Linked DNA regions of Streptomyces venezuelae. The protein of the gene in region 1 binds, or shares a complex with, the protein of each later gene. Links are inferred from orthologs where the notes say so. Each region holds a gene or a part of one and is shown on either strand. Other genes may lie near its edges. The genes, in order: uvrA and mfd.

Evidence for each region.
Region 2: the proteins of uvrA (region 1) and mfd are in contact, whole or in part, in a crystal structure (PDB 4DFC), measured with the Escherichia coli proteins. The link is inferred for Streptomyces venezuelae from one-to-one orthologs.

What each region holds. Positions count from the first base shown.
Region 1 is NZ_CP029189.1:1,855,888-1,866,346, forward strand. What follows is about bases 2,255-5,858. They hold uvrA (excinuclease ABC subunit UvrA), read right to left. Parts: upstream 5,467-5,858; coding sequence 2,455-5,466; downstream 2,255-2,454. Other genes in these bases: DEJ51_RS07775 (carbohydrate kinase family protein), read left to right, coding at 2,255-2,323; DEJ51_RS07785 (maleylpyruvate isomerase family mycothiol-dependent enzyme), read left to right, coding at 5,654-5,858. In the rest of the region: DEJ51_RS07765 (hypothetical protein), read left to right, coding at 1-753; DEJ51_RS07770 (Rieske (2Fe-2S) protein), read right to left, coding at 883-1,314; more of DEJ51_RS07775, read left to right, coding at 1,448-2,254; more of DEJ51_RS07785, read left to right, coding at 5,859-6,349; DEJ51_RS07790 (MBL fold metallo-hydrolase), read left to right, coding at 6,359-7,015; DEJ51_RS07795 (MFS transporter), read left to right, coding at 7,265-8,590; DEJ51_RS07800 (TerC/Alx family metal homeostasis membrane protein), read right to left, coding at 8,633-9,616; DEJ51_RS07805 (TerD family protein), read right to left, coding at 9,855-10,459. UniProt on the Escherichia coli protein: The UvrABC repair system catalyzes the recognition and processing of DNA lesions. UvrA is an ATPase and a DNA-binding protein. A damage recognition complex composed of 2 UvrA and 2 UvrB subunits scans DNA for abnormalities.
Region 2 is NZ_CP029189.1:3,008,956-3,019,926, forward strand. The notes cover bases 4,403-8,518. They hold mfd (transcription-repair coupling factor), read right to left. Parts: upstream 8,137-8,518; coding sequence 4,603-8,136; downstream 4,403-4,602. Other genes in these bases: DEJ51_RS12970 (hypothetical protein), read left to right, coding at 4,403-4,515; DEJ51_RS12980 (DUF2079 domain-containing protein), read left to right, coding at 8,345-8,518. Outside these bases: DEJ51_RS12955 (serine/threonine-protein kinase), read right to left, coding at 1-740; DEJ51_RS12960 (hypothetical protein), read right to left, coding at 737-1,384; DEJ51_RS12965 (N-6 DNA methylase), read right to left, coding at 1,496-3,586; more of DEJ51_RS12970, read left to right, coding at 3,802-4,402; more of DEJ51_RS12980, read left to right, coding at 8,519-9,787; DEJ51_RS12985 (ABC transporter permease), read right to left, coding at 9,900-10,971. UniProt on the Escherichia coli protein: Couples transcription and DNA repair by recognizing RNA polymerase (RNAP) stalled at DNA lesions. Mediates ATP-dependent release of RNAP and its truncated transcript from the DNA, and recruitment of nucleotide excision repair machinery to the damaged site.

The DNA.
Region 1 (10,459 bases):
CGGCGGCCCCGTCACCCGGAGTCGCTGCGGGCGGTCACCGCGCTGGAACGGATCCTGGAACTGCCCGACGGCGCCCTCCTGCGCCTGCTGGCCGCCGAGGATGCCGGACCCGGTCCCGCGCGCCCGCCCACCCGCTCGTACCGGGCGCTGTTCAGCATGGGCGGGACCGTGGAACGGCTGCTGGACGGGCTGGACCTGCCGCCCGACGGAGGGCTGCACTCGGTCGGCCACCACGAGCGGGTCCGCATCGGACCGGCCGGTGAGCTGCGGGTCCGCGAGTCGCAGCAGATCGTCCGGGCCCACCGCGACGGCGTCGACCGCTACCTGGCCGTCCACCACGGCGACCCGGGCTGCGACGTGTCGCGGATGCGCGTGGCGGCGTACGAGAACTGCCGCACGGGCCGGGTGCGGTGCCACCCTGAGTCCGGGGTGGTGGTCGCCGAGCTGCTCTTCGACGCGCGGCTGCGGCGCGGGGACACCCACGTCTTCGGTTACGGGATCGAGGACGGGACCGGAGCCCGCAGCGGCGAGTACGTCCGCGGGTTCAGCTACGCCGGCGGGCAGTACATGCTCCAGGTCAGCTTCGACGAGGCGGCCCTGCCGGTGCGCTGCCGCCGCTTCGCCCGGGGCGGGCCCGGGGCCCCGCGCACCGGCCTCGTGGACCTGACGCCCAGCGGCCGGCACCGGGCGGTGCACCTGGTGGAGCAGTCGGTGCGGCGCGGAATCCTCGGGATCGCCTGGGACTGGGACTGAGGTCGGGCGCTGCGCGCGCGACGGGCGCGGCGGGCCCGGCGGCGGGCGCGGGGCGGGCGCGACGGGCCCGGGGCGGGCGCGGGCCCCGGCCCGGTCGGGTGCCGGCACGGGCTCGGGCCCGGGCGGGGGTCAGCCGGCGACGAGCCGGCCGTTCTCGGCCCGGACCGGGACGGCGGGCAGCGGGGCGGAGGCCGGACCGCGCAGGACCTTGCCGGTCTTCACGTCGAAGCGGCTGCCGTGGCAGGGGCAGTTCCCCTCGCCCTCGTCGATCTTGTCCAGGACGCAGCCGGCGTGCGTGCACTGGGCACTGAAGGCCCGGTACTCGCCCTCGGCGGGGCAGCTGACGACCAGCTTGTTCTCCCGGTACAGCTTCGCGCCGCCCACCGGGACGTCGGCCGCGGCGCCCAGGTCCACCGGCGCGGTGGGGGTGGCGGGGGTGTGGCCCCCGCTGTTGGTCTCGGTGGAGCAGGCCGCGAGGGTCGCTCCGGCGCCCGCGGCCCCGGCGAGCGCGGCGGCGCCCTTGAGGACGGTACGGCGGGCGGGCGACTGCGGCGCGGGCATGCGGTTCTCCTGAGCTGCGGAACGGGGTGCGGGCACGTGGGGAAGGGGGTGCGGGGCGGGGCGCGGGCCGGAACCCGGCCGGGGCACCGGCCCACCCGACGATACCTCCGTCCCATGAGGTAGCTTCCCCCGCGTGATCGTCGTCGGCGGAGAAGCCCTCATCGACCTGGTGCCCGTGGCGCAGCCGCCCGGGGCGCTGCTGCCCCGGCCGGGCGGCGGACCGTACAACACCGCGCTGGCGCTCGGCCGGCTCGGCGCCGAGGTGGCTTTCTGCTCGCGGGTCTCGTCGGACGGTTTCGGCGAGAGTCTGCTGGCCGGGCTGCGGGCCGCCGGGGTGGACCTGTCGCTGGTCCAGCGCGGACCGGAGCCGACCACGCTCGCCGTGCCCTCGCTGGCCCCGGACGGCTCGGCCTCGTACGGCTTCTACGTCGGGGGCACCGCGGACCGGCTGTTCACACTGCCGCCCGCCCTCCCGGACGGGGTACGGGCGCTCGCGCTCGGCACCTGCTCGCTGGTCCTGGAACCGGGCGCGAGCGCGTACGAGGCCCTGCTGCGCCGGGAGTCGGGGCGCGGGGTGCTCACCCTGCTGGACCCCAACATCCGGCCGGCGCTGATCGCGGACCCGGCGGCGTACCGCATCCGCTTCCTGGAACGGCTGCTGCCGCACACGCGTGTCCTCAAGCTGTCGGAGGAGGACGCGGCCTGGCTGGGCGGCCGGGTCGAGGACTGGCTGGCTGCCGGGCCTTCGGCGGTGGTGCTGACCCGGGGCGCGGCGGGCCTGACGGCCTGGACGCGGGAGGGCGGGCAGTACGCGGCGGCGGCGCGCGCGGTGCCGGTGGTGGACACGATCGGCGCGGGCGACACCGTCAACGCCGCTCTGCTGCACCGGCTCGCCCTGGTGCCGGGCGGCCCGGTGGACTGGCCGGAGGTGCTGTCATACGCCGCCCACGCGGCAGCCCTGACCTGCACGCGGGCGGGCGCGGAGCCGCCGTACGCGGCGGAGCTCTGACGGGAGCCGCTCGGCCCTGCTCGGCTCGGCCCGCGGTGGCGTCCGCCGCCGCTCGGGCGGACGCGGAAGGGTCCGGCCGTCGGCCGGACCCTTCCGTCGTACGCGAACCGCTCACGAACGCCTCTCGGCGGTTACGCCTTGGGGGTCCGGGTCGTCGTCTTCTTCGCCGGGGCGGTCTTCTTCGCGGCCGCCGCCTTGGTGGCCACGGCCTTCTTCGCCGGGGCCTTCTTGGCGGGAGCCTTCTTGGCCGGGGCCTTCTTCGCCGCGGCCCGCACCGGGGACGCCCCCGCGTCGGAGACCCGGTCCGCGCCCAGGATGTCCCTCAGGAACTTGCCGGTGTGGCTGGCGCCCACCGAGGCCACCGCCTCCGGCGTGCCTTCGGCCACCACCAGGCCGCCGCCGTAGCCACCTTCCGGGCCCATGTCGATGACCCAGTCCGCGGTCTTGATGACGTCCAGGTTGTGCTCGATGACGATCACCGAGTTCCCCTTGTCCACCAGCCCCGACAGCACCTTGATCAGCTTCGAGATGTCCTCGAAGTGCAGACCCGTGGTCGGCTCGTCCAGCACGTAGACCGTGCGGCCCGTCGACCGCTTCTGCAGCTCGGAGGCCAGCTTCACGCGCTGCGCCTCACCACCCGACAGGGTCGGCGCGGACTGGCCGAGGCGGACGTAGCCCAGCCCGACCTCGTTGAGCGTCTTGAGGTGGCGCGCGATCGTCGGCACCGCCTCGAAGAAGCCCAGTGCCTCTTCGATCGGCATGTTCAGGACTTCCGCGATGGACTTGCCCTTGTAGTGGACCTCCAGCGTCTCCCGGTTGTACCGGTCGCCGTGGCAGACCTCGCAGGGGACGTAGACGTCCGGCAGGAAGTTCATCTCGATCTTGATGGTGCCGTCACCGGCGCAGTTCTCGCACCGGCCGCCCTTCACGTTGAAGGAGAAGCGGCCCGGCAGATAGCCGCGCACCTTCGCCTCCATCGTCTCGGCGAACAGCTTGCGCACGTGGTCGAAGACACCGGTGTACGTGGCCGGATTGGACCGCGGGGTGCGGCCGATCGGCGACTGGTCGACGTGCACGACCTTGTCGACGAGCTCGTCGCCGTCGACGCGGGTGTGCCGGCCCGGCACCGAGCGGGCGCCGTTCAGCTCGCGCGCCAGGTGCGTGTAGAGGATGTCGTTGACCAGCGTCGACTTGCCGGAGCCCGACACCCCGGTCACGGCGGTCAGCACACCCAGCGGGAAGGACACGTCGATGTCCCGCAGGTTGTTCTCCTTGGCGCCGTGGACGGTCAGCTTGCGCTCCCCGTTCACGGGCCGGCGGACGTCCGGGATCTCGATGGACTTCTTGCCCGACAGGTACTGGCCGGTCATCGACTCGGTGTTCTTCAGCAGTTCCTTCAGCGAACCGCTGTGCACGACCTTGCCGCCGTGCTCGCCCGCGCCGGGACCGATGTCCACGACCCAGTCGGCCACCTTGATGGTGTCCTCGTCGTGCTCGACCACGATGAGCGTGTTGCCCATGTCCCGCAGCCGCACCAGGGTCTCGATCAGCCGGTGGTTGTCCCGCTGGTGCAGACCGATGGACGGCTCGTCCAGCACGTAGAGCACGCCGACGAGGCCGGAGCCGATCTGGGTGGCGAGCCGGATGCGCTGGGCCTCGCCGCCCGACAGCGTGCCGGCGGCCCGGTTGAGCGAGAGGTAGTCGAGACCGACGTCCACGAGGAAGCGGAGCCGTTCGTTGACCTCCTTGAGGACCCGCTCGGCGATCTTCTTGTCGCGGGCGTCGAGCCGCATCCGTCCCAGGAAGTCCGCGCACTCGCTGATCGACATGGCGGCGACCTCGGCGATGGACTTCTCCATCACCGTCACGGCGAGCACGATCGGCTTGAGGCGGGTGCCCTCACAGGTCGGGCAGGGCACCTCGCGCATGTAGCCCTCGAAGCGCTCACGGCTGGCGTCGCTCTCCGACTCCGCGTGCCGCCGCTTGACGAAGGGCACTGCGCCCTCGAAGGCCGTCGTGTACGCCCGCTCCCGCCCGTACCGGTTGCGGTAGCGGACCTCGATCTGCGTCTTGTGCCCGTACAGCAGGGCCTTCTTCGCGCGGGCCGGCAGTCCGGCCCACGCGATGTCGGTGCGGAAGCCCAGCTCCCCGGCGAGCGCGCCGATCAGCCGCTGGAAGTAGTCCTTGGTGTGGCCGAGCGACCACGGCGAGACCGCGCCCTCGTCCAGGGACTTGTCCTCGTCCGGGACGATCAGTTCCGGGTCCACCTCCATGCGCGTACCGATACCCGTGCACTCGGGACAGGCGCCGAAGGGCGAGTTGAAGGAGAAGGAGCGCGGCTCCAGCTCCTCGAAGGACAGGTCGTCATAGGGGCAGTAGAGGTGCTCGGAGTACATCCGCTCACGCTCGGGGTCGTCCTCGGCGAGGTCGACGAAGTCGAGGATCACCATGCCGCCGGAGAGGCCGAGGGCGGTCTCCACGGAGTCGGTGAGCCGACGCTTGGCGCTCTCCTTGACGGTGAGGCGGTCGATGACCACCTCGATGGTGTGCTTCTCCTGCTTCTTCAGCGTGGGCGGCTCGGAGAGCTGGATGGTCTCCCCGTCCACCCGCGCCCGGCTGTAGCCCTTGGTCTGGAGATCGGCGAAGAGGTCGACGAACTCACCCTTGCGCTCACGCACCAGCGGCGAGAGCACCTGGAAGCGGCTGCCCTCGGGGAGCGCGAGCACCTTGTCGACGATGGCCTGCGGCGACTGGCGCGAGATGGGCCGGCGGCACTCGGGGCAGTGCGGCTTGCCGATGCGGGCGAAGAGGAGGCGGAGGTAGTCGTAGACCTCGGTGATGGTGCCCACGGTCGAGCGCGGGTTGCGCGAGGTCGACTTCTGGTCGATCGAGACGGCCGGGGAGAGGCCCTCGATGAAGTCGACGTCGGGCTTGTCCATCTGCCCGAGGAACTGGCGGGCGTACGACGAGAGCGACTCGACGTAGCGGCGCTGGCCCTCGGCGAAGATCGTGTCGAAGGCCAGGGAGGACTTGCCCGACCCGGAGAGTCCGGTGAAGACGATGAGTGAGTCGCGGGGCAGGTCGAGCGAGACGTTCTTCAGGTTGTGCTCGCGAGCGCCACGAACGATGAGACGGTCGGTCACGCCGGTCCGCACCTTTCTTGAGAGAGCGGGGGCACGGGCCCCCGTCCCAGGGTATGGGGGGCGCCTCTGCGATGGACTTGGTCCTTGGACTTCCGAGCGTATAGCACGCACATTCGATTTACGGCACTCCGCAGACCGCTTCACCCAATCGTGTGGTGGCGAGCGGTGAGCCACTAGGCTCGCCGTCATGACTGATCATGTGCACGACCTGCGATCTGTACGTGAAGCCACGGACCGGCTGCTGACCGCTGTCGCGAAACTGGACAACGCGGCCCTCGCCGAGGAGTCACACCTCCCGGGCTGGACCCGCGGCCACATCCTGGCCCACCTCGCACGCAACGCGGACGCGCTCGTCAACGTCTTCGAGGGACGCCCGATGTACGAGAGCGCCTCCGCCCGTGACGCGGACATCGAGCGCGACGCCGGCCGGCCCCTGGAAGAACACCTGACGGACCTCCGTGATTCCGCGGCCCGCTTCATCGCCACCACCGAGCCCGACCAGGACTGGTCCCGCACGGTCGAGCTGCGCAACGGCGTCACCGACCTCGCCGCCAACGTGCCCTTCCGCCGCTGGGTCGAGGTCGACCTGCACCACGTCGACCTGAACATCGGCTACGAGCTCTCCGACCTCCCGGACGAGTTCACCGAGCGCGAGATCGCCTTCCTCGCCGACCGCTGGTCCGGCCGCCCCGAGGTCCCGCCGGTCACCCTCCAGTACTCGGACGGCACCTTCGTCGCGCGCACCGGCGGCACCGAGGGCACCCCGGTGACCCTCAGCGGCGCCGGGGACGACCTGCTCGGCTGGCTGGCCGGCCGCGGCCTCAAGGGCGCCCACCTCGCCATCGAGGCCGGAGACGCCCTGCCCGAACTCCCCCCGCTCTAGGATCAAGGCATGACGTACACCGGAGAGGTCAAGGTCGGCGGTCCCGCCGACGTGCACGAACTTGCGGACCTGATGATTTCCAAGGTCGCGGTGGGCCCGATGAACAACAACGCCTACCTGCTGCGCTGCCGCGCCACCGACGAGCAGCTGCTCATCGACGCGGCCGCCGAGGCGGGCACCCTGCTCAGCCTGATCGGCGACGACGGCATCGCCTCCGTGGTCACCACGCACCAGCACGGTGACCACTGGGGCGCGCTCGCCGAGGTGGTCGAGGCGACCGGTGCGCGCACCTACGCGGGCGCGCTCGACGCCGAGGGCATCCCGGTGGCGACCGACGTGCTCGTCGCCGACGGGGACACGATCACGGTCGGCCGGGTCAGCCTGACCGCCCGCCACCTCGTGGGCCACACCCCGGGCTCGATCGCCCTGGTCTACGACGACCCGCACGGGCACGCGCACGTCTTCACCGGCGACTGCCTCTTCCCGGGCGGCGTCGGCAACACGCACGACGACCCGAAGGCCTTCGCCAGCCTCATCGACGACGTGCAGCACAAGATCTTCGAGCAGCTGCCGGACGAGACCTGGGTCTACCCGGGACACGGCAACGACACCACCCTCGGCGCCGAGCGTCCGCACCTGGCCGAGTGGCGCGAGCGCGGCTGGTAGGCGCCGCAACGCGTCAACTTCACGACGCGACGCACTCCTTCCGGTCGCTTGCGGCCGAACCCACGCCCTGAGGGGCGGGGAACGGGTATCTGGTGCGGCATGCCACACGACCCGTCCCCGCCCCGGGCGCCCTCCGCCCGTCCCCCCGCCACGCCTCCCGCGGCGTCCCGCGCGCCGTCTCCCGCCCGGGCCGCCGAGCCCCTCGAAGCCCTCGAAGCCGACGACACGGTCAGCTCCGCCGGGCCTGGCATGCTGCGGCTCGCCACGGCCTCGCTCGCCGGGACCGCGATCGAGTTCTACGACTTCTTCGTGTACGGGACGGCCGCCGCCCTCGTGCTCGGCCCGCTCTTCTTCCCCTCCTTCTCCCCGCTCGCCGGAACCCTCGCCGCCTTCGGCACCTTCGGCGTCGGCTTCCTGGCCCGCCCGCTCGGTTCGGCGGTCTTCGGCCACATCGGCGACCGCTACGGCAGGCGCCCCGTGCTGCTCGCCTCCCTCCTGCTCACCGGCCTCGCCACGGTGGCCGTCGGCTGCGTGCCGACGTACGGCTCGATCGGCATGGCCGCGCCCGTACTCCTGCTCCTGCTGCGCTTCCTGCAGGGCCTCGGGCTGGGCGGGGAATGGGGTGGTGCCGTACTGCTGACCGCCGAGCACGCCCCCGAGCGGCGGCGCGGGCTCTGGTCGAGCTTCCCGCAGATGGGCCCGGCCGCGGGCTTCCTGCTCGCCAACGGCCTGATGCTGGGGCTGTCCGCGTCGCTGACCGATGCCCAGTTCACCGCCTGGGGGTGGCGGGTGCCGTTCTGGGCGGCCGGGGTGCTGGCGCTGGCCGGGCTGTGGCTGCGCCGCTCGGTGGAGGAGACCCCGCAGTTCCGGGCGCTCGCCGCCACGGACCGGCGGGCCGAGGCCCCGCTGGCCGAGGTGTTCCGGGGCCACTGGCGGCTGCTCCTGCTGACCGGCGGGGCGCTCGCCGTGGGGTACGCCGTCTTCTACGCGGTCACCACCTGGTCCCTCGCGTACGCCACCGAGCACCTCTCGGTGGGCCGCACGGCGATGCTGGCCTGCATCATGGTGGCGGTCGCGATCAAGGGCCTGGTGACTCCGCTGATCGCGATGCTCGGCGACCGCTACGGGCGGCGGCCGCTGTGCCTGATCGGGTGTGCGATCTGCGTGGTGTGGATGTTCCCGCTGGTGGCGCTGTTGCGAACGGCCGATCCACTGCTGATGACCGTCGGCTTCACCGGCGCACTGCTGGGCATGGTCACGATGTTCTCGGTGGTGGCCGCCTACCTGCCCGAGCTGTACGCGCCACGGATCCGCTGCACGGGCGCGGCCGTCGGCTACAACCTGGGTGGTGTGCTGGGCGGGGCGCTGACCCCGATCGTGGCGACGGCGCTGGCGGACGGTTCCGGTCCGCCCTGGGGGGTCGCGCTGTACCTGACCGGGATCTCCCTGGTCAGCCTGGTCTGCTTCGCACTGCTGCCGGAGACCGGTCCGGCGGTCGTGTCGAAGCCGGCGGCTCCCCGCCGGACGACGGAAACGGGGGCGGCCGAAGCGGCCGCCCCCGTGCAGACCCGTTAGATCTCTCGGACCCGTCGGATCCGTTGGAGCTGTCGGATCCGGTTACGCGTCGATGCTCTCCGAGCGGGCGGCGGCCTCGGCCGCCGCCTGCTTCTTCGAGGCCATCAGGCTGGTGATCGTGGTGATGACCAGGACACCGCAGATGACGCCGAGGGAGACCGGGATCGAGATCACCGGGACGTGGACGCCGTTCTCGTGCAGGGCGTGCAGCACCAGCTTGACGCCGATGAAACCGAGGATGATCGACAGGCCGTAGCTGAGGTGGACCAGCTTCTTCAGCAGACCGCCGATGAGGAAGTACAGCTGGCGCAGGCCCATGAGCGCGAAGGCGTTGGCCGTGAAGACGATGTACGGGTCCTGGGTGAGGCCGAAGATCGCCGGGATGGAGTCCAGGGCGAACAGCACGTCGGTGGTGCCGATGGCGAGCATGACGATCATCAGCGGGGTCAGCACGCGCTTGCCGTTGCTGACGATGAAGAGCTTGGTGCCGTGGTACCGGTCGGCGACGCCGAACTTCTTCTCGACGGACTTGAGGAGACGGTTCTCCTCGAACTCCTCGTCGTCCTCGTCCTTGCGGGCCTCTTGGATCAGCTTCCACGCGGTGTAGATCAGGAACGCGCCGAAGATGTAGAAGACCCAGGAGAAGCTGGCGATGATCGCGGCGCCGGCGGCGATGAACACCGCACGCAGGACCAGGGCGATCAGCACGCCGATGAGCAGCACGCGCTGCTGCAGGTGGGACGGCACCGCGAACTTCGCCATGATCAGGACGAACACGAAGAGGTTGTCGACGCTCAGCGACTTCTCGGTGATGAAGCCCGCGAAGAACTCCTGGGACGCCTGGGGGTTGCCGAAGAACCACAGGCCGACGCCGAAGAGTCCGGCGAGGACGATCCAGACGACCGTCCAGGTGCCGGCCTCCTTGATCGACACGTCGTGGGGTTTGCGGCCGATGAAGAAGTCGGCACCGATGAGGAGGGACAGACCGAGAATGGTCGCAGCCCAAAGGGCCCAGGAAACTTCCATGGTGAACACGCCTCCGGCGGATGGCTCAGCACTTCGTCAGCGTCATCGCTGCCGGAGGTCTCTTCCACCCGGGCGGCCTGGAGGCCGTGGGCCGGCGCCCCGGGACCGTCTGCGCTCTTCTCACCGCAGTGGTCCGTATTGACGGGTACGCCGTAGCTGGAAAGCAGGAATACTCCCCTCCGCACGGACGAGCTTACCCGCTGAAGGCGATAAAGGTAAAGGGAACACCAAAGAATGGTCACGGACGGGTACGGTGCCGGGCCTCCGCGACTCGGTCCAGTGCCTGGTCGAGGACCCTGCTCCCCTGGGGCGGCAGGTCCGGTTCGAAGGTCCAGGCGTGATGGACCCAGGGGTCGGCGAGGTGGTTGTCGGGCACCGGAGAAAGCCGCATCAGGGAGCGCCACAGCGGGTCCAGCAGCGGCCCGTAGGCCGAGGCCTCGTCCCGGTCCGCGACCATCAGCAGGTGCACGCCGACCGCCGCGCCCTCGTCGGCGAGGTAGCGCAGCTGGGTGACGGCGCGGTCGTCGAAGCCGTGCGGGAAGTCATGCACGATCAGCAGCTGGTCGGCCGTGTCCACGTCCGGCGGCAGGTCCTCGGGGGCACCGGCCCGCAGCGCCATCTGTACGAGGTCCACCCTCCGGGTGAGCCGGGCCAGGGTCTGGGTGACCCCGGTGGCCCCGGCGGCGGGCGGGCCGGCCAGCACCCCGGCGCGGACGAGCGGCGCCAGGGAGGCGGATCCGGCCCCGGCCGCGTCGATGACGTGCACGGAGAACCGGTCGGCGGGGTGGACGGCGAGCAGCCGGACCGCCAGGGCGACGGCCATGTCCATGGCGACGCGGCGCA
Region 2 (10,971 bases), 1.2 Mb from region 1 along the record:
AGCTCCGGGGGGATCTCCGGGCGCATCTGGCGGACCGGCAGCGGGGGCTCGTACAGGTGGCGGTGCAGGACCCCGAGGGCGGTGGAGCCGGCGAAGGGGACGTTGCCGCTGAGGAGTTCGTACAGCAGCACGCCGAGGGCGTACAGGTCGGTGTACGGGCCCACGGCGCCGCCCATGGCCTGCTCGGGGGCCATGTAGGCGGGGCTGCCGATGGGTGAGCCGGTGCTGGTGAGGCGGGTGGTGTCGGTGTCCATGACCGAGGCCACGCCGAGGTCCAGGACGAGCACGGTGCCGTCCGGCCGGACCATCACGTTGCGCGGCTTCAGGTCCCGGTGCACGATCGGCACCGCGTGCACGGCCGACAGGACCGAGCACAGCTGCGCGACGACGGCGACCGCCCACTGCCAGGGATAGGGGTCGTGCTCGGCGAGGTGGTCGGCGAGGTCCGCGCCCTCCACGTAGCCCATGACGAGGAAGAGTTCGTCGCCGTCGCTGCCCGCGTCGTGCACGGTGACCAGGCCGGGGTGGTCGACCTGGGCGGTGACCCGGCACTCGCGCACGAAGCGGCGGCGCAGCTCCTCGGCGACGGTGCCGGGGCCGGCGACCTTGTCGGGGCGCAGCAGTTTGACGGCGACGCGGCGGTCGAGGCGCCGGTCGTACGCGGTCCACACCTGGCCCATGCCGCCCTGGCCGAGGATGGTCGCGAGCTGGTAGCGGTCGCCGATGAGCCGGTCGGTCACTGCTGCGGGTCCTGGAACGGGGTCTGGTGGGGATCCTGGCGGGGGGCCCCGGCCGGCGGGGTCTGCTTGCGCAGCAGCTCGCTGAGTTCGTCGAGTTCGGCGCGGACCTGCCCGATGCGCGGGGGCGGGGTCGGCTGCGGCGGCACCTGCGGAGGGGCCGGCGCCGGCGCGGGGGCCGGGGCCGGGGTGGAGGGCCGGGTGGTGGCCGTGGCCGGCGGGTACCCGTAGGCGGGCCCGGACGGCTGCGGGTGGACGTAGGGAGCGGACTGCGCCGGGTACCACTGCGCGGTCAGGGCCGCCCGCCGGGCCTCGTGGTGCTTGATGTCGGCGACGAGGAAGTACACGCAGATCGCGAGACCGCTGAAGATCGAGCCGCCGGCGCCCAGGTTGCCCTGCCAGCCGTTGACCTCGGGCGTCGGGTCGGCCTGGATGAGCGCCATCCACACGACGGCCAGCACACCGCTGACCACCAGCAGCGTCCAGTCACGGGACTTGCGGGTGACCAGGGCGAGCCGCAGCAGGGAACCCCAGGCGAGGAAGCCGCAGCTGAGGACGGGCAGCAGCACGAACACCACGCGCAGTGCCATCACGCCCCCGGAGTCGGACTGGGGGCCGTGCTGCGGCGGAAGGCCGGGGCCGTGCATCGCTGCTCCTGACGGGCCGTGCGGAAGAGGTTTCGGGTCTGAGGGTATACAGCGTTCCCGGCCAGGGGTGAGGGGATGCGCGCAACCGTTGCACGCTCGCTGCACGGCCGTTCACTCCGGCGTGACCGTGCCGTCGGAGAGGCCGTCGTGGAACCCCTGCACGAGTTGTTCGCCGAGCCGCCCCGCGAGCCGCAGCGCGTCCTCGAACTCGGCGAGCGCGCGGAAGCGGAGCCCGTAGCTCTGCTGCTGCGCCAGGGGCAGCCGGGGCAGCTGGAGCCGGCGTACGTCGAGCCGGGTGGCGGTGGAGGCGTGGCTGCTGGCGCGGCGGGTGTTGGCGGTGCCGCGCAGGAATCCGGCCAGGAACCACGGGTCGAGGGCGTCCGGGTCGGGGCGCAGCAGGGCCAGGCCGCGGCCCGGTACGGCGCCCGCGACGGCCTCGTCGACGACCCGGGCGACGGCCGCGCCGCCGACGAGGGGGACGAGCACGTCGCCGGGGGCGGTGAGCACGGGCTCGTCGGTTCCGGGCACGAGGGTGCCGGACGGGCCGCCTCCGGTGCAGACGTCCTGTTCGGTGAGGACGGGGGCGGATCCGGTGCCGCCACCGGTGCCGGTGTGCAGTTCCAGGGCTCCGGCGCGGGCGAGTTCGCCGACGGTGGTCATCGGCGGCCGGGCCGTGCCCCCGGCGGGCGCGGCCGCGGGCGGCGGGGTGAGCCGGGCGGCCCTGCCGAGGGTCTCGCCCAGCCTCTCCCGTACGGCGGTCAGTTCGGCGGGACCGCCGCCGGCGGCCGGCGGGGGCAGGTGGCGGGCGGGGGTGAGGTCCACGTCGTCGTCGAGCAGCTCGATGACGGGGACGACGCGGCGGACGCCCGGCGCCTCGGCCACCGATCCGGTGCGGTCGTACGCGCTCCAGGCGTCCGTCACCGCGCCGTGCACGGCGGGCCAGGCGGAACGCAGTCCCTCGTCGGCGGCGAGGGCCGCGGTGTCGACGAGCAGCAGCCCGGCCGGGGGCGCCGCGTGCGGGGCCGGCCGGCGCAGCACCCACACGTGCAGGGGGATCCCGTACGGGGGCGCGGCGCCGGCCGGGAGCGCGACGACGGCCCGCAGTGCGCCGCGGCGCAGCAGGTCGGCGCGGATGCGGCGGCCGGAGCGGCGGGCGGCGACGGCGGGCGGCATGAGCAGTACGGCGGTGCCGCCCTCGCGCAGGTGGGCCAGGGCGTGCTGGATCCAGGCGAGTTCGGATTCGGTGCGGGCCGGGAAGCCGTATTCCCAGCGCGGGTCGTAGGCCAGTTCCTCGTGGCCCCAGCCGCGTTCGTTGAACGGCGGGTGGCAGAGCACGGCGTCGACGGTGTCCTGGGCGAAGGCGTCGGCCCGCAGGCTGTCGGCGGCGGCCGCGCGGACCTGGGGCGTTCCGTTCAGGGCGAGGCGCAGGGCGGCGAGGGCGGCGAGTTCGGGCGCGGAGTCCTGCGCGTACAGGGCGGTGGCGCCGGGGACGGCGCGCAGCAGGGTGCCGGTTCCGCAGGCGGGGTCGAGGACGGTGCGGGAGGAGGGCCCGGCGAGGGCGGCCATGAGGGCGGCGAGGCCGTCCGGGGTGAGCGTGTACTGGCGGGGGTTGGCGTCGAGGTGGCGCCCGAGGAGGAACTCGAAGGCCTGGCGCGCCCCGAGTTCGGCGGCGAGTTCGGCGGCGGCCCGCAGCAGCGGCATGGCGGCCGGGTGCAGCGGGATCTCGGCGAGCGCGTGGCCGGGCCCGAGGCGCGCGCCGAGCACCTGGTCGAGGACGGGCCGCAGCAGGGTGGCCATGCGCTCGTCGGAGACGGCGGTCAGCTCCAGCCAGTGGGCGGGCCGGTCCCGTACGACGAGCAGGGCGCCGCCGGCCTTGACGAGTGCGGTGACGGCTCCGCCGGGGTGGGCGGTGATCTGCCGCCAGACGCGTTCGCGCAGCGGGACCTCGGCGAGCTTGCCCTGGGCGCGCAGCCAGTGCTCCACCTCGTCCAGGGAGAAGGAGGGGCTGGTCTCGGTGCCGCCGACGGGCTTGGGGAAGTCGGCGTGGCGGCGCCGCCAGTTGCTCACGGCCGCGCGGCCGACTCCGGCCAGGCGGGCGACCTCGGCCGAGGTGACCTCGGCCGCAGTGGCCTCTGCTGCCGCTGCCTCTGCTGCCGCTGCGTCTGCTGCCGTGGCCGGTGCTGCGGCGTTCTCCTCGGACATGCGGGGGAGCATACCCGCTCACACCGAAGAGGCCGATTCACAGCGTGAACTGAAGAACTTCCGTGAATCATGTTGACTCGGTTCACGAACATCTGCTGTGATCGGGGCGTCTTCACCCGCCGGATCCTTGCGTTCCGGGCTGGGCGGAATACAATCTTCCGCTTCTCCTTTAATCTTCCTTTACCGCCGCCTTCCAGATGCCCTAGAGAGTCCCCATGCGCACCGCTCACCGCTTCACCGTCACCGCCGCCCTCGCCTGCGCCGCCGCCGTCGGCCTGACCGGGTGCTTCGCGTCGGGCCCGTTCGCGGACCTGTCCGGCTCGGAGGTGGCGGACAAGTCCGTGGACGCCCTGCGCGGCGCCTCCTCGCTCACCGTCAGCGGCAAGGTCTGGGACGGGGGCAAGCCGCTGGAGCTGAACATGGCGGTCAGCAAGACCGGCGACTGCCGGGGCACGATCGCCGGCCAGGAGGGCGCCTTCGAGCTGATCCGCAACGCCGAGTTCGTGTTCATCAAGGCGGACGAGCCCTTCTACCGCGCCCAGATGAAGGACCTGCCCAAGGACCAGGCGGACGAGGCGGTCAAGATGCTGGCCGGCCACTGGCTGAAGTCGAAGACCACGGACGCCGACGCGAAGGAACTCGCCTCCCTGTGCGACCTCGACGAGCTCCTCAAGGAGTTCGACGACAGCAAGGGCGCGGAGAAGGGCAAGGTCACCTCGGTCGACGGCCGCAAGGCCCTCACCCTGACCACCAAGACCGACGAGGGCACCGAGACCCTGCTGGTGGCCACCGAGGGCAAGCCGTACCTGCTCAAGGCGAGCGTCACCGGCAAGGAGCCGGCCGAGGTCTCCTTCACCGGCATCGACAAGCCGGTGAACGCCGAGGCGCCGACCGGCAAGGACGTCATCGACGCGGACCAGCTCGGCTGAGCCCGCGCACACGCGAGAACGGCCGTGGCCGGGGACCTCACAGGTCCCCGGCCACGGCCGTTCACGCACCGCGCCCGCCGACGGGCGCTACGAACCGAGGATGGTGGTGAGGAACTCCCCCGTCCAGGCCAGCAGTTCCCGTCCGACCACCGGCTTTCCACCGATCTTGCCCGCCTTCGGACGCGGGACCAGCACCTGCGCGGTGGCGGGCTTGAGCACCGTCCCCGGGTAGAGCCGCTTGAGCCGCAGCTCCTGCGACTCACGCAGCTCCACCGGCCCGAAGCGGACGTTGTTGCCCTGGAGGGTGATGTCCCCGACCCCGCAGGCCCGGGCCAGCATCCGCAACCCGGCCACCAGCAGCAGGTTCTCCACCGGCTCCGGCAGCTTGCCGTAGCGGTCGGTGAGCTCCTCCCGTACGGCCTTGATGTCCGCCTCGGAGGTGGCGGAGGCGATCGACCGGTACGCCTGCAGGCGCAGCCGCTCGCCCGGCGCGTAGTCGTGCGGGACGTGCGCGTCGACCGGCAGCTCGATCTTGACCTCCAGCGGCGGCTCCTCCTCCACCCCTCCCTCGACGGCGGCCCGGTAGTCGGCCACGGCCTCGCCGACCATCCGGATGTAGAGGTCGAAGCCGACGCCCGCGATGTGACCGGACTGCTCGCCGCCGAGCAGATTGCCCGCGCCGCGGATCTCCAGGTCCTTCATCGCCACGTACATGCCGGCGCCCATCTCGGTGTGCTGGGCGATCGTCGCGAGCCGCTCGTGCGCGGTCTCCGTCAGCGGCTTCTCCGGCGGGTACAGGAAGTACGCGTACCCGCGCTCGCGGCCGCGCCCGACGCGGCCGCGCAGCTGGTGCAGCTGGCTGAGGCCGAAGTTGTCGCCGCGCTCCACGATCAGGGTGTTGGCGTTGGAGATGTCGATGCCCGACTCGACGATGGTGGTGGAGACGAGCACGTCGAACTTCTTCTCCCAGAAGTCCACGACGACCTGCTCCAGGGCCTGCTCCGACATCTGGCCGTGGGCCGTCGCGATCCGCGCCTCGGGCACGATCTCACGCAGCTTCGCGGCCGCCCGGTCGATGGACTCGACCCGGTTGTGGATGTAGAAGCACTGGCCCTCGCGCAGCAGCTCGCGGCGGACGGCCGCGCCGATCTGCTTCTCCTCGTACGGCCCGACGAAGGTGAGCACCGGGTGCCGCTCCTCCGGCGGGGTGGTGATCGTCGACATCTCGCGGATGCCGGTCACCGCCATCTCCAGGGTGCGCGGGATCGGCGTCGCGGACATCGTGAGCACGTCCACGTTGGCGCGGAGCTTCTTCAGCTGCTCCTTGTGCTCCACGCCGAAGCGCTGCTCCTCGTCGACGATGACCAGGCCCAGGTCCTTGAACCGGGTCTCCTGGGAGAACAGCCGGTGCGTGCCGATGACCACGTCCACCGAGCCCTCCTTCAGCCCCTCCAGGGTGGCCTTGGACTCGGTCTCGCTCTGGAACCGCGAGAGCGCCTTCACCTTGACGGGGAACTGGCTGTAGCGCTCGGAGAAGGTGCCGAAGTGCTGCTGCACGAGCAGGGTGGTCGGGACCAGGACGGCGACCTGCTTGCCGTCCTGCACCGCCTTGAACGCGGCGCGCACGGCGATCTCGGTCTTGCCGTAACCCACGTCGCCGCAGATCAGCCGGTCCATGGGGACGGACTTCTCCATGTCCTCCTTGACCTCGGCGATGGTGGTGAGCTGGTCGGGCGTCTCCGCGTACGGGAAGGCGTCCTCCAGCTCCCGCTGCCAGGGGGTGTCCGGCCCGAACGTGTGGCCGGGGGCCGCCATGCGCGCGCTGTACAGCTTGATGAGGTCGGCGGCGATCTCCTTGACCGCCTTCTTCGCGCGCGCCTTGGTCTTGGTCCAGTCGGCGCCGCCGAGCCGGTGCAGGGTCGGGGCCTCGCCGCCCACGTACTTGGTGACCTGCTCCAGCTGGTCGGTGGGGATGTAGAGCCGGTCGCCGGGCTGCCCGCGCTTGGCCGGCGCGTACTCCACCAGCAGGTACTCACGGGTGGCGCCCTGCACCGTGCGCTGGACCATCTCGACGTAGCGGCCCACGCCGTGCTGCTCGTGGACGATGTAGTCGCCGGCCTCCAGGGTCAGCGGGTCGATGGTCTTGCGGCGCCGGGTCGGCATCCGGCCGAGGTCCTTGGTGGCGGTGCGCTGACCGGTCAGGTCGGTCTCGGTGAGGACGGCCAGGCGCAGCACCGGGTCGACGAAGCCGTTGTCGAGCGAACCGCAGGCGACGTGCACCAGGCTCGGCTCCAGCACCCGCAGTTCCGGCTCCAGCCGGGCCGCGATGCCCTCGCCGCCGAGCACCTCGACGGTACGGGCGGCCGGGCCGTGGCCCTCGGTGAGGTAGACGGTGTGCCAGCCGTCGGCGATCCAGCCCTTGGTGTCGGCCAGTGCCCGGGCGGTGTCGCCGCGGTAGGCCTCCGGGGCGTGCATGCCGAGCTTGAGGGTGTCGCTGCCGCCCGCGCTCTCGTCGGCGGCGAAGGGGGACACGGACCACCACATCATGCCCAGCTCGCGGGCCCGGTCGCGGACGTCCGCGATCCCGCGCAGCGAGGCCGCGCCGACGTCGATGGGGGCCTCGCCGCCGCCCGCGGTGGCCGCCCAGGACGCCATCAGGAACTCCTGGCTCGTCGCCACGAGGTCGGCGGCCCGGGTCCGGACCCGCTCCGGGTCGCAGACCACGGCCATCGACCCGGCCGGCAGCACGTCGATCAGCAGTTCCATCTCGTCGACGAGGACCGGGGCGAGGGACTCCATGCCCTCCACCGCGATCCCCTCGGCGATCTTGTGCAGCAGTTCGCCGAGCTCGGGGTGCGCCTCGGCGAGGGCCGCCGCCCGCTCCCGTACCGCGTCGGTCAGCAGCAGCTCACGGCAGGGCGGGGCCCACAGCCCGTGCTCGGCGATCTCCAGGGAACGCTGGTCGGCGACCTTGAAGTAGCGGATCTCCTCGACCTCGTCGCCCCAGAACTCGATGCGCAGCGGGTGTTCCTCGGTGGGCGGGAACACATCGAGGATGCCGCCGCGGACGGCGAACTCCCCGCGCTTCTCGACGAGCTCGACCCGCGCGTACGCGGCGGCCGCCAGCGCCTCGGTGACCTCGCCGAGGTCGGCGGCGCCACCGTGGCGCAGGCTGACGGGCACCAGGTCCCCGAGCCCCTTGACCTGCGGCTGGAGCACGGACCGGATGGGCGCGACGAGCACGCTCACGGGACCCGCCGCCGGGTCGTCCTTGCTCGGGTGCACCAGGCGGCGCAGGACGGCGAGCCGGCGGCCCATGGTGTCGCTGCGCGGGCTGAGCCGCTCGTGGGGCAGGGTCTCCCAGGACGGGTAGTCCACCACCTCGTCGGGGGGCAGCAGGGAGCGCAGCGCGGCGGCCAGGTCCTCGGCCTCACGCCCGGTGGCGGTGACCGCCAGGACGGTCCGCCCGGTCTGCCGGGCCAGCGCGGCGATCGCGAAGGGACGTGCGGCGGCGGGGCCGACCAGGTCCACGTGCATGCGCTTGCCGTCCCCGGCCGCGCCGACCGCCTCGGCGAGGGCGGCATCACGGGTGACGGCGTCGAGCAGTCCGTGCAGGCTCATGAAGAGGCTTTCCGTCCGGTGAAAGGGCAACGCGAAGGACCCGACACGTCGTACGGGCCGGGGGTTCCCACCCTACGACGGCGGCCCCGGCGACGCGCGAGGGATTCGGGGCACGGCGCCGGCTCCCGGCCCTCCTCGCCCTTGTGACGTTGCTCCCGCTTTACGATGTCGACGTAACCACCGCCTGAGCTCGCCGCGTCCCTTCCGTATGAGTTCACGCCGAACGGCCGAGGAGCACGAGTCCGTGACGAGCGATGCGATAGCCCGCCCGGCGCCGGTGGTACCGGCATCCGCGAAGCCGGACCGGTACGCATGGGCACCGCCCTGGCTCGTCGCGGCCGGGATGTTCCTCGTCTACCTGATCCTTTCCGTCGGGCGGTTCCGGCGGATGGACTGGGCCTCCTGGGACCTGGGGATCTTCGAGCAGGCGATCCGCGCCTACGCGCACCTGCAGGAGCCCGTCGCCGACCTGAAGGGTCCCGGGGCCAACATCCTCGGGGACCACTTCAGCCCGATCATCGCGCTCGTCGCCCCCGTCTACCGGGTCTTCCCCGGGCCCGTCACGCTGCTGGTCGTGCAGTCGGCGCTGTTCGCGCTGTCCGCCGTGCCCGTCACCCGGGCGGCCGTACGCTTCCTCGGCCGGGCCCGGGGGCTCGCCGTCGGCATCGCGTACGGGCTCTCCTGGGGCATCCAGCGGGCCGTCGAGTTCGACTTCCACGAGATCGCCTTCGCCGTGCCCCTGCTGGCCTTCGCCCTGGAGGCGGTCCTCGCCCGGCGCTGGCGGGCCGCCCTGCTGTGGGGGCTGCCCCTGGTCCTCGTCAAGGAGGACCTCGGCTTCACGCTCGCCGCACTGGCCGTGGTGGTGGCCTGGCGGGCCCGGACCACCGACCGGCGGACCGCCCTGACCGCGCTCGGCGTGGCCGGCGCGGCCTGCGTCTTCGCGGTCCTGGTGTTCACCGTCCTGATACCGGCCTTCGCCACCGCGGGATACGGCTACTGGGACAAGATCGACGGGGCGGGCCCGCTCGGCGGGATCGGCACCAAGCTCACCACCCTGGCCTGGGTGCTGATCCCCACCTCCGGGCTGCTCGCGCTGCGCTCGCCGCTGCTCCTGGTGGCCGCACCGACCCTCGGCTGGCGGTTCCTGTCCGGGGACGACCACTACTGGTCCACGGACTGGCACTACAGCGCCGTCCTCATGCCCGTCGTGGCCCTCGCCCTGGTCGACGCCATCGACACCGTCCGGCGCGGCGAGCGGCCCTGGCTGCGCTCGTACGCCCTGCAGCTGCCGGCCGCCGTCCTGGCCGCCGCCCTCGCCCTGAGCGCGACCGCCATGCCGACGGCCAAGCTCGCCGAGGCCCGTACGTACGAAAAACCCGAGCGGGTCACGGCCATCGAACGGCTCCTGGCCCGGATCCCCGACGGGGCGACCGTGGAGGCCGACACCACCCCGCTGACCCGGCTGACCTCCCGCTGCCGCGTGCTGTGGATCGGCGGCAGCAAGGGCGTGGTCCCCGACTGGATCACCATCGACAACTCCTCGAAGTGGGCCGGCGAGGACCCGACCGGCTACGCCCGCCAGCTCCACCCCGACGAGCGGTTCACCCTGGTGGGTGAGGCCGCCGGCATCGTCCTGATGCAGCGGCAGTGACCGGGGGCCGGCCCCGGCCCGGACCGGCCCCGGGAACGACCGGCCCCGGGAACGACGCCGGTCCGGGACCCGAGGTCCCGGACCGGCATTCCCCCGGACGAACGCGGAACGGTTACTCGCTCGCGATCGCGTTCAGTACGTTCATCCGCCCTGCCCGGAAGGCCGGGACCAGTGCGGCGAACAGGCCCACGAAAGCCGACGCGGCGAACACCCCGAGGATCGTCGGCCACGGGATCTCCAGCACCTTGAGGCCTTCGAGCGCGAGCAGCTGCTGCGCGGTCGCGCCCCAGCCCATGCCCAGCCCGAGGCCGAGCAGGGCGCCGAAGAGGGCGATGACCACCGACTCCAGGCGGATCATGCGGCGCAGCTGGCGGCGGGAGAGGCCGATGGCGCGCATCAGGCCGATCTCGCGGGTCCGCTCGACCACCGAGAGGGCCAGGGTGTTCACGACGCCCAGGACCGCGACGACGATCGCGAGGCCGAGCAGCCCGTAGACCATGTTCAGCAGCTGGCCGACCTGGTCCTTCAGGGCCTGCTTGTAGTCGGCCTGGTTGCGCACGGCGTACTGCGGGTACTGCGCCATCGCGGCCTTGACCGAGGCGTAGGCGGTGTCGGCGGCCTGACCGTCCTGCGCGCTGGCGAGCAGCATGAAGGGGAGCGGCATCCGGTCCGCCGGCACGTTCGCCCGTGCGGTCTCGGTGCTGATGTACTTCATGCCCTTGTCGAGGTTGCCCTCGTCACTGGTGATCGCCGCGACCTTCAGCGCGACCGTCTTGCCGCCGGTGAAGGCGACCTTGATCTCGTCACCGGTCTTGATGCCGTGCGCGGTGGCGTAGAGGGAGCCGACCGACATGGAGCCGGCGCCGTAGGCGGCCGCGTGCTCGCCGGCCGTCATCTTGCGCCGGATGTCCTTGGCGTACGTCGGGTCGGTCGCGCCGAGCTCGGTCTTCTCGGTGGTGCCGTCGGGCGCGGTGAGCGTGGCCTCCAGCTGGCGGTAGGCGGTGACGTGGTCGAGGCCGGCGGTGGCGCGCAGGGCCTGCTCGGCCAGCGGCAGGACGGGCTGGCCGGACTCGGAGGCGACGATGTAGTCCGCGCCGACCGACTTGTCGAGCTCGTCGGTGGCGGAGGCCACCATCGAGGAGCCGACCACGGACAGGCAGGCGACCAGCGCCAGGCCGATCATC